One region of the Mesorhizobium sp. M7A.F.Ce.TU.012.03.2.1 genome, then DNA from elsewhere that is predicted to be linked to it. Evidence: predicted binding sites of a transcription regulator. Region 1 holds the regulator's gene; each other region holds the start of a gene.
What was found. Region 1 encodes PhoB, which activates phosphate uptake and scavenging genes when phosphate is short. Its sites were predicted from a motif close to TGTCATNNANCTGTCAT; they were not measured.

Region 1 (3,217 bases):
TCGTCTTCCTCATGGCCATGAACATCACCGCGATCGTGCTTCGGCGTCGGTTCGAGCGGCGCTGGTAGAAAAAAGGCATTTTGGTATGAACATCATGACCGAACAGTCCCTTGAAAACGCAGTGGGCGATAAGATGAACGCCAAGTCGAACGAAGTGATCAAAATGCGCGGCGACAAGGTCGGCGTGTTCTATGGCGAGAAGCAGGCGCTGTTCGATGTCAATCTCGACGTCCGCCTGAATCAGGTGACGGCGCTGATCGGCCCCTCCGGCTGCGGCAAGTCGACCTTCCTGCGTTGCCTCAACCGCATGAACGACACCATCGATTCCGCGCGGGTAACCGGCAAGATAACGCTCGACGAAGAAGACATCTACGACAAGAACATCGATGTCGTCGAACTCAGGGCGCGCGTCGGCATGGTGTTTCAGAAACCCAATCCGTTCCCCAAGTCGATCTACGAGAACGTCGCCTATGGCCCGCGCATCCACGGATTGGCCAAGCGCAAGGCCGACATGGATCAGATCGTCGAGTCGAGCCTGAAGAAGGCGGCAATCTGGAACGAGGTGAAGGACCGTTTGCAGGAACCTGGCACGGGTCTTTCCGGTGGCCAGCAGCAGCGTCTGTGCATTGCACGCGCCATCGCCGTGTCGCCCGAGGTGATCCTGATGGACGAGCCGTGTTCGGCGCTCGATCCGATCGCCACTGCTCGCGTCGAGGAACTGATCGACGAACTGCGCCAGAACTATACGATCGTCATCGTCACCCATTCGATGCAGCAGGCAGCGCGCGTGTCGCAGCGCACCGCGATGTTCCATCTAGGCTATCTGGTCGAGGAGGGCGCCACCGACAAGATGTTCACCACCCCCGACGACAAACGCACCCAGGACTACATCACCGGCCGGTTCGGCTGAGCTCAGGCATATGAGGGACGAAGATCATGGGTGAACATACCGTTGCATCTTTCGATGAGGATCTGGAGCAGATCAGCCAGCTGATCCGCGACATGGGCGATCTCGCCCGCTCGATGGTCAGTGGCTCGACCAAGGCTTTGCTCAATTCGGACAATGCGCTGGCGCAGCGCGTGGTTTCCGACGATGCCATCATGGATGCCCGCCAGCGCGAGCTGGACGATCGCGCCATCACGCTGATCGCCAAGCGCCAGCCAATGGCCAACGATCTGCGTGCGGTGGTCGGTTCGATCCGCATGGCCGGCGACCTCGAGCGCATCGGCGACCTTGCCAAGAACATCGCCAAGCGCGTCGGCACTGTCGGGCTGAGCGTCACGCCGCACGATCTTTCGCATTCGATCGACGCGATGGCGCAGCTGGTGCTGATCCAGGTGCAGGGGGTCGTCGACGAGTATGCCGCCGCTGACGCGGCAGCGCTTGCCACGCTCAGAAACAATGATGAACGCATCGACGTCAAATACACCTCGGTGTTCCGCGAGCTGCTGACCTACATGATGGAAGATCCCCGCAACATCACGGCGTGCACGCACCTGTTGTTTTGCGCCAAGAACCTCGAGCGGATCGGCGACCACGTGACCAACATCGCCGAAAATGCCTACTATGTTTTGACCGGCACGCAGCTGCCAGCCAATCGTCCGAAGCAGGACGAGACGGCAATGTCCGCGCCAGCGGCATAACAGGGGTGACCAGCCGATGATCGCACCACGCATCATGGTGGTGGAGGATGAGGAGCCGCTAGGCGTGCTGCTCCGCTACAATCTTGAATCCGAAGGTTACCAGGTCGAGGTGGTGACGCGCGGCGATGAGGCCGAAATCCGGCTGCAGGAGAACGTTCCCGATCTTCTGGTGCTCGACTGGATGGTGCCTGCGGTTTCGGGCATCGAACTCTGCCGGCGCCTGCGAATGCGTCCCGAGACCGAGCGGCTGCCGATCATCATGCTGACCGCGCGAGGCGAGGAAAGCGACCGCGTGCGCGGCCTGTCGACCGGCGCCGACGACTATCTGGTCAAGCCCTTCTCGACGCCAGAGTTCATGGCCAGGGTCAAGGCGCTGCTGCGCCGGGCCAAGCCGGAAGTGCTGTCCAGCGTGCTAAAGGTCGGCGATATCGTGCTCGATCGCGAGTCGCACCGTGTCTATCGCAAGAAGAGCGAGATCCGGCTTGGGCCGACGGAATTCCGCCTGCTCGAATTCATGATGCGCCATCCAGGCCGCGTGTTCTCGCGCAGCCAGCTGCTCGACAATGTCTGGGGCGAGACGATCTACATCGACGAGCGCACGGTCGACGTGCATGTCGGCCGGCTGCGCAAGGCGGTCAACAATGGCCGTATGCCTGATGTCATCCGCACGATCCGTGGGGCCGGATACGCCATCCGAGAGGACTGAACTCCCTCGTTTGAACTCACGCCACGTTCTTGCCGCCGAAACCGGATCTCGCCTGCACGCCCGGCGCAAAAATCTCCTGATCGACGAAGATCAGCGCCCGCATGGCGCAGCCCTCGCGGATCAGCGGCAGTTCGTTCGGCTCGGTGTCGAAGGAAATCGATTTGGAATGCTGGCCGCCGGCGGTCTGGGCAATCGCTTGCCGCAATGCCGGCTCGATCAGGTCGAAGGCGGCGGCGCTGACACCGACCATGGCGACCGGCGCCGGATCGATCAGCGCGAACAGGCTGCCGAGGCCGTAGCCGAGCGCTTCGCCGGCCTTGCGATAGGCTTCCCGTTCGGGTCCGTCACCTTCGCGGGCCGCGGCAGCCAGGGCGCGCATGTCGGCGTCGCTGACATCGGCAACGGGTTCTGCATCCTCGCCCATCTGCCTGGCGTTGCGCCAGATGGCGTAATTGCCCGCATAGGCTTCGACGCAGCCGCGCCGTCCGCAGCGACATAGCGCGCCGTTCGGCCGATGGATCATGTGGCCGAATTCGCCGCCCGAAGAATGGGTGCCGGTGAACAATTCGCCCTTCAGCACCAGTCCCATGCCGATGCCGTGCGACAAAAGGATAGCGATGAAATCGTCGCGGTAACGATCGGGGTCGCGCCAGCGCAGCGCCACCGCCATCATGTTGCAGTCGTTCTCCATTATGGCAGGGATGCCGAACTGGTCTTCGAATATGTCAGCGAAGGCGATGTCGGTGTGCGGCGTGATCGGCGACCACAGCATGGCGCGGGCACGGGTGTCGGTGATGCCCTGGATGGCCAGCGCGATGCGGGCGATGCTGCGCACGTCCAGGTCGGGATCTGCCAGGCGGCGCCGCA
Region 2 (3,217 bases), 2.9 Mb from region 1:
TGGTCCCGAAAAGTGGGAAACGGTTTCGGAAAGATTATGCTCAACAAGGAAACGATTATGGAACCAATCTGGGCCGTCGGCCTGATGACCGGCACGGTGCTGGACGGCAACATCGACGTCGCGCTGATCAAGACCGACGGCGAACGTATCGAGGATTTCGGCACCTATCGGCTGATGCCCTATCCTCCGTCGATCCGCTCCCTGCTGGAAGAGACGCTGACGGAGGCGCGGGCGTGGAACTTTGACGGGCCGGAGCCGGCGATCTTCCGCACCGCGGAGGAAGCCCTGACGCGTGCCCAGTCAGCAGCCGTCAAGGAATTGGTCGAAGGCTATGGCATGACGATGGCCGATATCGGCGTCGTCGGTTTTCACGGCCAGACCGTTCTGCATCGCGCGCCGCAGGTTGGACGGCTGGGCCAGACAAGGCAACTCGGCGATGGTGAGCTGATGCATGCCATATTGGGTACCAAGGTCGCTTACGATTTCCGCTCGGCCGACATGCGCGCCGGGGGGCAAGGCGCGCCGCTGGCCGCGGTCTATCACACGGCGTTGATGCGCGGCGCCGGCGCCAATGGCGAGGTGGCCGTACTCAATCTCGGCGGCGTCGCCAACATCACCTGGTGGGATGGCGCCGACAATGTCGTTGCCTTCGACACCGGCCCCGCCAACGCGCCGCTGAACGATTTCATCAAGTCGAAGGGGCTCGGCGAGATGGACCGCGACGGCGCGCTCGGCGGTGCGGGCAAGGTGGACGAGGCGCGGCTGGCCAAGCTGCTGCAGCACCCCTATCTCACCAAGCCCTATCCCAAATCGCTGGACCGTTTCGACTTCGGCGCCGCCATGGCGGACGGGCTGGATGCGGAGGATGGCGCGGCACTGCTGACCGCCTTTACCGCTGGAGCCGTCGGCAAGGCACTCGACCTCTTACCAAGCCGTCCGAAAAAACTGGTGGTCAGCGGCGGCGGCCGCCACAACCCGACCATGATGGCGATGCTGACCAGCCGTGCCGGCGTCGAAGTGGTGCAGGCCGAGAGCCTCGGCTGGAGCGGCGACGCGGTCGAGGCGGAGTGTTTTGCGTTCCTCGCGGTGCGCGTGCTGCGCGGCCTGCCGATCAGCTTTCCGAGCACGACCGGCGCACCGCGGCCGATGCAGGGCGGAAAACTCGCCGGTTAGAGCCTCTTCCATCCCGGAACGGGATGGGATGACCTTTCCCGCCCGGCCGACTTTCAGGCGATGCGGCTTTTTGCTCAGGTTTTGCAGTCGAAAGGTCTTCGGAATAGTCGAAAAGCTTTTCCGCCGGGACCCACTGTCATCCAACCGTTAAGAAGAATTAATACAAGACAACAGCGATCTTGTTTTCAGCTGACGCCTCATTTCGCAGGCGTATGGCCATCGATGCGCGCCTGCATAGCGGCGGCAGTATAGTTGGGATTCAATTTATGTTGTCAGCAGGTTTAGCCTTATTGCGCGGTGCACGGCCGACGGTTTCGGGGGCGGCAGCTGCGCTCGCCCTTGCAATCATCGGGGCCATGATCGGATCCGCTGCGCGGGCTGAGCCCATTCGCGGTGCGGGGTCGACACTGGCCGCGCCGATCATCGGCAAGTGGGCAACGACATACAAGGCTGCACGCGCCGACGGCGGCGACTTCTTCACGCTGGACTGGACCGTCGATTATGAACCGGTCGGATCCCTTGCCGGCCTGATGCGGCTTGCGCAGCCCGAACTGGATTTCGCCGCCACGGATGTTCCCGTGCAGGCTGATGATCTCGCCAGGAACGGCCAGCAGCAATTTCCGATCGTCATGGGCGGGATCGCGGTGGTCGCCAATCTCGATGGCCTGCCGGAGCAAGGTCTGCACCTCTCCGGCCCGGTGATCGCCGACATCTATCTGGGCAAGATAAAGTCCTGGTCCGATCCTGCGATAAGGGTGCTCAATCCCGACATAGCCCTTCCCGATCTCGCCATCAGCGTCATCCACCGGCAGGACGGTTCGGGCTCAACCTATGTCTTCACCGAGTTTCTGTCATCGACAAGCGAAGACTGGAAGACGAAGCTTGGAGCCGACACTCTGATCGACTGGCCGCTCGGGACAGGCGCGGAAGGTACGCAAGCGCTTCTTCGTGCCGTGGCTGCGAGCAAGGGGGCGATTGCCTACGCCGAATACGGCCAGGTTCTTCGCGCCGGCCTTCCCTTCGCAGCGGTCCAGAACAAATCCGGCAAGTTCGTCAAACCGGACCCGCAGGGCGTGCAAGCAGCGGCCACCTCCGTCGCCTGGGGGGAAACGACCGACTTCTTCGCCTCCCTCACCAATCGCAGCGGAGATGGTGCGTACCCGATCAGCACGGCGGTGTTCGCCGTTGTCCAGGTCGCGGGGCGTTCGGAACATCGCTATCGCCGCGTGCATGATCTTTTCCGGCTCGCCTTCGCGCAAGGTGCCGGCGACGCCACCGCACTCGGCTATGTGCCGCTGCCGAAAGCGCTCATTGGCCAGATCGAACAGTATTGGGCAAGGCAATTGCCGGTCGCAAACTGACCCGAACGAAGCTGCCTTGCGCAGCAACTGAACTTCATACCGCGTCGTCGTGGCGACTTGTTGGGGACTGCCTGAAATGGACATAGATATCTTCAAGGACATCCTCGTGCCGGTGATCGGCGGCTTGGGCATCTTCATGCTCGGTCTGGATTTCATGGCAAACGGCATCCAGGCGCTGTCGGTCAACCGGATGCGCGACTTTCTCGCCAAGGCAGCCGGTACGCCGGTCAAAGGCGTGCTGGCGGGAACGCTGATCACGGGCGTCATCCAGTCGTCGACGGCGATGAGCGTCATGGTCGTCGGGCTGGTCAATGCCGGTGTCATCGCCCTGCGGCCGGCGATCAGCGTGATCATGGGCGCCAACATCGGCACCACGCTCGGCAACGGGCTCATCGCCCTGCCGCTCGGTCCGCTCGGATTGATCCTGGCCGGCGTGTTCTCGCTGGTCTACTGCTTCGCCAAAAGCGAAAAGGTGAAGAACATAGCGCTCGCCTGCATGGGTTTCGCTCTGATCTTCTACGGCCTCAATTTGATGACCGGCGGCCTGCGTCCGCTTCGCAACCTGCCGGAAGTCATGGCGCTGCTGCAGACGCTGACGGCCGACTCCTACCTCAACCTTTTCAAATGCGTGTTCATCGCCGCCGGCGTGACCGCGATGATCCACTCGTCCTCGGCGACGATCG
Region 3 (3,217 bases), 3.3 Mb from region 1:
CGATGATGATCGGATCGACGAGTGCGTTCATCTTCATCCAGATGCGCGCCGGTTTCCCCTGCACCGCGTAGGCAATCTCGTCGGCAATGTGCTTGAGGATGCGGCTTCTCAGCGTGAACGGCGAGATCGCCAGCCGCATTTCGTCCGTCGGCTCGGCATAGCCGGTAATGAAATTGAAGAGCTGGGCGACATCGCGGGCAATCGTCGGATCGGTGGTGAAGAAGGACAGGTCGGTGTAGATGCGCGCCGTTACCGGATGGTAGTTGCCGGTGCCGAGGTGCACGTAGTTGCGCAGCTTGCCGTCCTCGCGCCGAACCACCAGCGACATTTTCGAATGGGTTTTCAGCTCGAGAAAGCCGAACACGACCTGCACGCCGGCACGCTCCAGATCGCGCGCCCAGCGAATGTTGGCTTCTTCGTCGAAACGCGCCTTGAGCTCGACCAGCGCGGTGACCGACTTGCCGGCCTCGGCCGCGTCGACCAGCGCACGCACGATCGGGCTGTCATTGGAGGTGCGGTAAAGCGTCTGCTTGATCGCCACCACTTCCGGATCGGCCATCGCCTGGCGCAGGAACTGCACCACGACGTCAAACGATTCGTAAGGGTGATGGACGACGATGTCCTTCTCGCGGATGGCGGCGAAACAATCGCCGCCATGCTCGCGGATACGCTCGGGAAAACGCGGATTGTAGGGCATGAATTTCAGGTCGTCGCGAGGGACGGCGACGATCTCGGAAATCTGGCTGAGCGCCAGCGGCCCGGTGAGCACGCTGATGCGGCTCGACGACACGCCAAGCTCGCCTGCCACGAAGTCGCGCAATTCGCCAGGCATCAGCCTGTCGAATTCGATGCGGATCACCGAACCGCGCCGCCGCCGCTTCAGCGCCGTTTCGAACAGGCGCACGAGGTCCTCGGACTCCTCCTCGACCTCGATATCGCTGTCGCGAATGATGCGAAACGTGCCGGAGCCCTTGACCTCATAGCCGGGGAAGAGCTTGCCGATATAGAGGCCGACCGCCTCTTCCAGCGGGATGAAGCGGACATGATGCTTGCGGTCCGGCAGGCGGATGAAGCGCTTCAGCGCCACCGGCAGGCGCAGCAGCGCGCTCATCTCCTCACCATTCTTGCGATGGCGCAATTGCAGCGCCATCGAGAAGCCGAGATTGGGAATGAACGGGAACGGGTGCGCCGGATCGATCGACAGCGGGGTGAGCACCGGGAAAACCTGTTCCTGGAAATGGTCTTCCAGCCAGATTTTCTCGTCCTTGGTCAGCGCATCGCGGGTGATGCTCTCGATGCCTTCCTTGTTGAGCAGCACGGTAAGCGCCGAAAGGCTCTTCTGCTGGTCTTCCTGCAGCCGCTCGACCTCACGCAGCAGCTGTTCGAGCTGCTGTTCGGGGGTGCGGCCGTCAGGGCTCTTCAGCGTAATGCCTTCTCGTACCTGGCCGGCAAGACCGGCAACACGGACCATGAAGAACTCGTCGAGATTGGCGGCCGAGATCGACAGGAAGCGGACGCGCTCCAGCAGCGGATGATTGAGGTTCAGCGACTCCTCGAGGACGCGCCGGTTGAACTGCAGCCAGGAAAACTCGCGGTTGACAAACCGGTCCGGATTGCCGCCCTCCGGGCGAGCCACCTCGACATCCACGAATTCGTTCTGCACCGGCTTCAGTTCGTTCATGATTCCCGCTCTTCCACACCGTCAGCCAGCTAAAGCGCCGCACGTCATTCAGGAGGCGCAAAGGACGCTCTGCCACTCCAAGGCGACGCATGGTCCTTGCCGAAAACCGGTGTCGGTCTTCGGGGCCATGCGTTAACCGGCTTAACTTATCCTCTGACAGGCTTTTGCGACAGTTTCATTTCATCGAACTTGCAAAGAGCCCTGATATGATCCAGATGCAGACGAGACTGCGTTAAGGAGACGACGATGGCAGGCGGTTCCATTCCCCATTTTCAGAACGATGCGGGCTATCAGGCAATCGACATCGGCGTGAAGGAATTCATGTGCACGGGCGCCAATCCGCCTTTCGACCACCCGCATGTGTTTCTGGACATGGGCGACGACAACGAAAAAGTCTGCCCCTATTGCTCGACGCTCTACCGCTATTCTCCGAAGCTGAAGGCAACGGAAACGCTGCCGGCCGGCTGCATCTACATAGAACAGGCCGCCTGAGTCTTTCGCGGCCAGCCCGATGAACGACACGCGCTCCCGGCAAGTCGTCATCGCCGGGGCGGGAGTCGCCGGGCTAACCGCAGCGCTGGCTTTCGCCGAACGCGGCTACCCTGTGAAAGTGTTCGAACAGGTGCAGCGCCTGGAAGCGGCAGGCGCCGGCATCCAGCTTTCTCCCAACGCGACACGCATCCTTCGCCAGCTTGGTGTGCTCGACAAGCTGCTGCCGGCAACGGTGCGGCCGGAAGCGGTGGTCCTGAAGGACGCCGCGACGTTGCGCGAACTGGCGCGGGTGCCGTTGGGGCAAGCCGCCGAAACGCGCTGGCAGGCGCCCTATCTCGTCGCTCACAGGGCTGATCTGCAGAGCGCGCTGATGGCACGGGTTTCCGAGATACCGGATATCCATCTTACCACCGGCGCCCGCGTCAGCAGCGCTGCCACCGGCCCCCATGGCATCACCGCGACGGCCGAGATCGACGGCAAAACCATCAAGGCTGAGGGCTTCCTGCTGATCGGAGCCGATGGTGTCTGGTCGTCGGTGCGCGCACTTGTCGATTCGGCCAAAAAGGCGGCCTTGCCGACAAGCCATTTTTCCGGCGAGCTGGCCTGGCGCGCGACCATTGCCGCCGAAAGCGCTGCCGGACAAGCCTTTGCCGCGATCGGTGTAACCAATTGCGTCACCACCTTCCTGCATCCCGGCTTCCATATGGTGGCCTATCCCGTCAGCAAGGGTGCGGCCTTCAATCTCGCGGCCTTCACCAGGGGCGACCGCATTGCCGAGGGCTGGTCCGGCAACGCCGACGCCGGGATCCTGACCCGAGCCCTGCGCGGCACCGCGGCAGAACTTGCCCGTCTGGTCGAGCAGGCCGGCCCGTGGACCGCATGGCCGATCCACACTGTTGACCCGCAACAGCCCTGGACAACACCGAACGGCATTGCGCTGATCGGCGACGCCGCGCATGCGATGACCCCATTCGCTGCGCAAGGTGCGGCGATGGCGATCGAGGATGCGGCGACGCTTGCCGACATCATCGCCGACTTCCCTGC
Region 4 (3,217 bases), 720 kb from region 1:
CGGGCTCGACCGCGCTCAGCCTGCTGATGACCAAGCCGTGGCATCTGTTCATCACCTGGGGCGTGTTCTCGGGCATTGGTTCCGGTGCTGTCGCCAGCGTGCTCGGCGCGACCATCGTCAACCGGTGGTTCAAGACCAATCGCGGGCTTGTCATGGGATTGATGTCGGCCTCCAGCGCCTCGGGCATGCTGGTGTTCCTGCCGCTGATCGCCGCGCTGGCCCAGTCGGGCGGCTGGCAGCCGGTTGTCATTGCGGTCGCGATCGCGACCGCTGCCCTGATACCGCTGGTCTGGCTGCTGGTGCCGGAGCGGCCGGCATCGATCGGCATGGTGCGCTACGGCGCCGAGGCTGACGACGTGCCGCCCACTCCGCCTGCGTCACAGGGCAATTTTCTGGCGCATACGTTCTCGACGCTGCGCCGTGCCGCCGGCACGCGGGTGTTCTGGTATCTGTTCGCCACCTTCTTCGTCTGCGGCTTCACCACCAACGGGCTGGTCGGCACGCATCTTATCGCGTTCTGTGGCGACATGGGCATCGGCGAAGTGCAGGCCGCCGGCCTGCTGTCGATGATGGGCATTTTCGACCTGATCGGCACGACGTTGTCGGGCTGGCTCACCGATCGCTTCGATCCGCGCAAGCTGCTCGGCCTCTATTATGGCATTCGTGGCCTGTCGCTGATCTATCTGCCCTATTCTGGCTTCTCGGCGACCAGCCTGATCATCTTCGCTGTGCTCTACGGCCTCGACTGGATCGCCACCGTGCCGCCGACGCTGCGGCTCGCCAACGAGGCGTTCGGCGATCGCAGCGGGCCGATCGTGTTCGGCTGGATCGTCGCCGGGCACCAGATCGGTGCGGCCGCTGCCGCCGCCTTTGGCGGCACCATGCGCGAGCTGCAGGGCAATTACGAACTGGCGTTCCTGATCGCCGGCATGACGGCAATCGCCGCCGCCTGTATCTCGCTGCTGATCAACACCAGCAAGCCGGCGTTCGATCCGGAGCCGCAAGCGGCTTAGGCGCGACGCTAATCTCCCCCTCGAGGGGGAGATGGCCGCGAAGCGGCCAGAGGGGGTCGGTCCGACTGGGCTCGGCCTCTTGCGATAGAAGGAGGTTAGCGCTCCACGCGCGGCGACCCCCTCTGTCGCCTCTGGCGACATCTCCCCCTCGAGGGGGAGATTACCCTGTTCATTGTTATCAAAACTTCATCATCCCGAGATGCGCCTGAAACATTGACGCTGGATTTTGGTGGCACCGTTCAAGCCATCCAGGAGACAGCCGTGAACAAGCTTTCGATGACCCGCCGCGCTTTTGTCACTTCCGCCGGCGCCGTTGGCCTGGCCGGCGTTTCGGGTCTGGCGCTGCCCTACTACTCGCGCGCCAATCAGCGGCCTTCCTTCACCCATGGCGTCCAGTCGGGAGATGTCGACGCCACCAGCGGCGTGGTGTGGACGCGCACCGACCGACCGTCGCGCGTCATGTTCGAGGTGTCGTCGACGGAGAATTTCGCCAGTGCGACCCGCCTGGCGCCGCTCGATACGTCGCCGGCCAGCGATTACACGGTCAAGCGGCTGCTCACCGACCTCGCTTCCGATCAGGATATCTTCTACCGCATGACATCGGCCGATCTCGCCGACATCAACGCCGTTTCGGAGCCGATCACCGGCCGTTTCAGGACGGCGCCAGCCTCGAAGCGCGACATCCGCTTTGCCTGGTCGGGCGACACCGCCGGCCAGGGCTGGGGCATCGACGAGACCGGCATGAAGACCTACGCCACGATCGGCAAGCACACGCCTGACTTCTTCCTGCATTCGGGCGATACCATCTATGCCGACGGCGCCATGAAGGACGAGGTCGACCTGCCCGGCGGCGGCAAGTGGAAGAACGTCGTGCTGATCGACGGCAAGCGCAAGGTCGCCGAGACGCTGGACGAGTACCGGGACCAGTGGAAATACAACATGATGGACAGGAACGTGCTCGGCCTGAGCGCCATCTGCCCGACCTTCTACCAGTGGGACGACCATGAAGTGCTGAACAACTGGTCGGATTCGAAGGACCTCAGCGCCGACAACCGCTACACGGAAAAATCCATCCACGTGCTGGCGGCCCGCGCGGCGCGGGCTTTCCACGAGATGACGACGATCCGCTACGAACCGTCCGAGCCCGGCCGCGTCTATCGCAAGATCGCTTATGGGCCGCTGCTCGACGTGTTCTTCCTCGACATGCGCTCCTATCGCGGCCCCAATGGTCCCGACATGCAGGATGAGATGACGCCGCAGTCGCGCATGCTCGGCGAGCAGCAGACGAAATGGCTGAAGCGCGAACTGGCGAATTCGAAGGCGACCTGGAAAATCATCGCCGCCGACATGCCGCTCGGCCTCGTCGTCTGGGACGACGGCACCAAGAAGGTTGGCGCCGAAGCGGTCAGCAATGGCGACAATGGCTTGCCAAAAGGGCGCGAGCTCGAGATCGCCGACCTGCTGCGCTTCATAAAGAATGCCGGCATCAGCAACACCGTCTGGCTGACCGCAGATGTGCATTACACGGCCGCGCATTATTACAACCCGGACAAGGCGCAGTTCCAGGAGTTCAATCCGTTCTGGGAATTCGTCTCGGGTCCGATCCATGCCGGCACGTTCGGTCCCAACGATTTCGACATGACGTTCGGTCCGGAGCTGAAATTCATCAAGGCGCCGACCGCCGAACAGGGACAGAACCTGCCGCCCTCGGCCGGGCTGCAATTCTTCGGGCTCGTCGATATTTCAGGCGCCAGCGAGCAGATGACGGTGCGGCTGATGGATCGCGACGACAACGAACTCTACAAGGTGACGCTCGACCCGGTGCGGTCGGCGTAAGCGAGCTTCTCAACCCTCCCCCTTGTGGGGAAGGTCGGCGGCGGCTTCGCAAAGCGAAGCTGGCGAGACGGGGCGGGGGGTGAAGCGCTGACTAGTCCGGGTAGCAGACCATGGGGATATTCGGCCAGACGGCGCTGTCGCAGTTGGCGGCGTCCTGGCGCTGCTTGAAGGAGGCGCTGACCGGGCCGGTCACCATCGGGTCGACGCCGTCTGGTGCGTCGGCGAAAATCTGCTCGGCCGACTGTGCCTCTGACGGCAAGGCAGGCCGTGATTCCTTCATCGTCGCGGCTGACTGTGCGGCGTTGGCCGCCAGCAGGACGGCGAAGGCTACAGACGCGATGAGCGGCCAGAATCGGTTGAGTTTATCG

Region 2: the regulator PhoB is predicted to act here: its motif matches at 1,308-1,324, upstream of pstS (phosphate ABC transporter substrate-binding protein PstS).
Region 3: the regulator PhoB is predicted to act here: its motif matches at 1,848-1,864, upstream of EJ079_RS28810 (RNA degradosome polyphosphate kinase).
Region 4: the regulator PhoB is predicted to act here: its motif matches at 1,187-1,203, upstream of EJ079_RS08805 (alkaline phosphatase).

What each region holds. Positions count from the first base shown of each region.
Region 1 is NZ_CP034779.1:2,523,821-2,527,037, forward strand. Features, by position in the region: gene pstA (phosphate ABC transporter permease PstA) at 1-68, shown strand, start outside; gene pstB (phosphate ABC transporter ATP-binding protein PstB) at 86-910, shown strand; gene phoU (phosphate signaling complex protein PhoU) at 937-1,644, shown strand; gene phoB (phosphate regulon transcriptional regulator PhoB) at 1,661-2,350, shown strand; gene EJ079_RS12195 (ROK family protein) at 2,367-3,217, opposite strand, start outside.
Region 2 is NZ_CP034779.1:6,399,408-6,402,624, forward strand. Features, by position in the region: gene EJ079_RS31725 (anhydro-N-acetylmuramic acid kinase) at 58-1,173, shown strand; gene pstS (phosphate ABC transporter substrate-binding protein PstS) at 1,386-2,534, shown strand; gene EJ079_RS31735 (Na/Pi symporter) at 2,611-3,217, shown strand, end outside.
Region 3 is NZ_CP034779.1:5,795,828-5,799,044, forward strand. Features, by position in the region: gene EJ079_RS28810 (RNA degradosome polyphosphate kinase) at 1-1,681, opposite strand, end outside; gene EJ079_RS28815 (zinc-finger domain-containing protein) at 1,928-2,173, shown strand; gene EJ079_RS28820 (FAD-dependent monooxygenase) at 2,193-3,217, shown strand, end outside.
Region 4 is NZ_CP034779.1:1,800,221-1,803,437, forward strand. Features, by position in the region: gene EJ079_RS08800 (MFS transporter) at 1-1,013, shown strand, start outside; gene EJ079_RS08805 (alkaline phosphatase) at 1,275-2,849, shown strand; gene EJ079_RS08810 (hypothetical protein) at 2,941-3,217, opposite strand, start outside.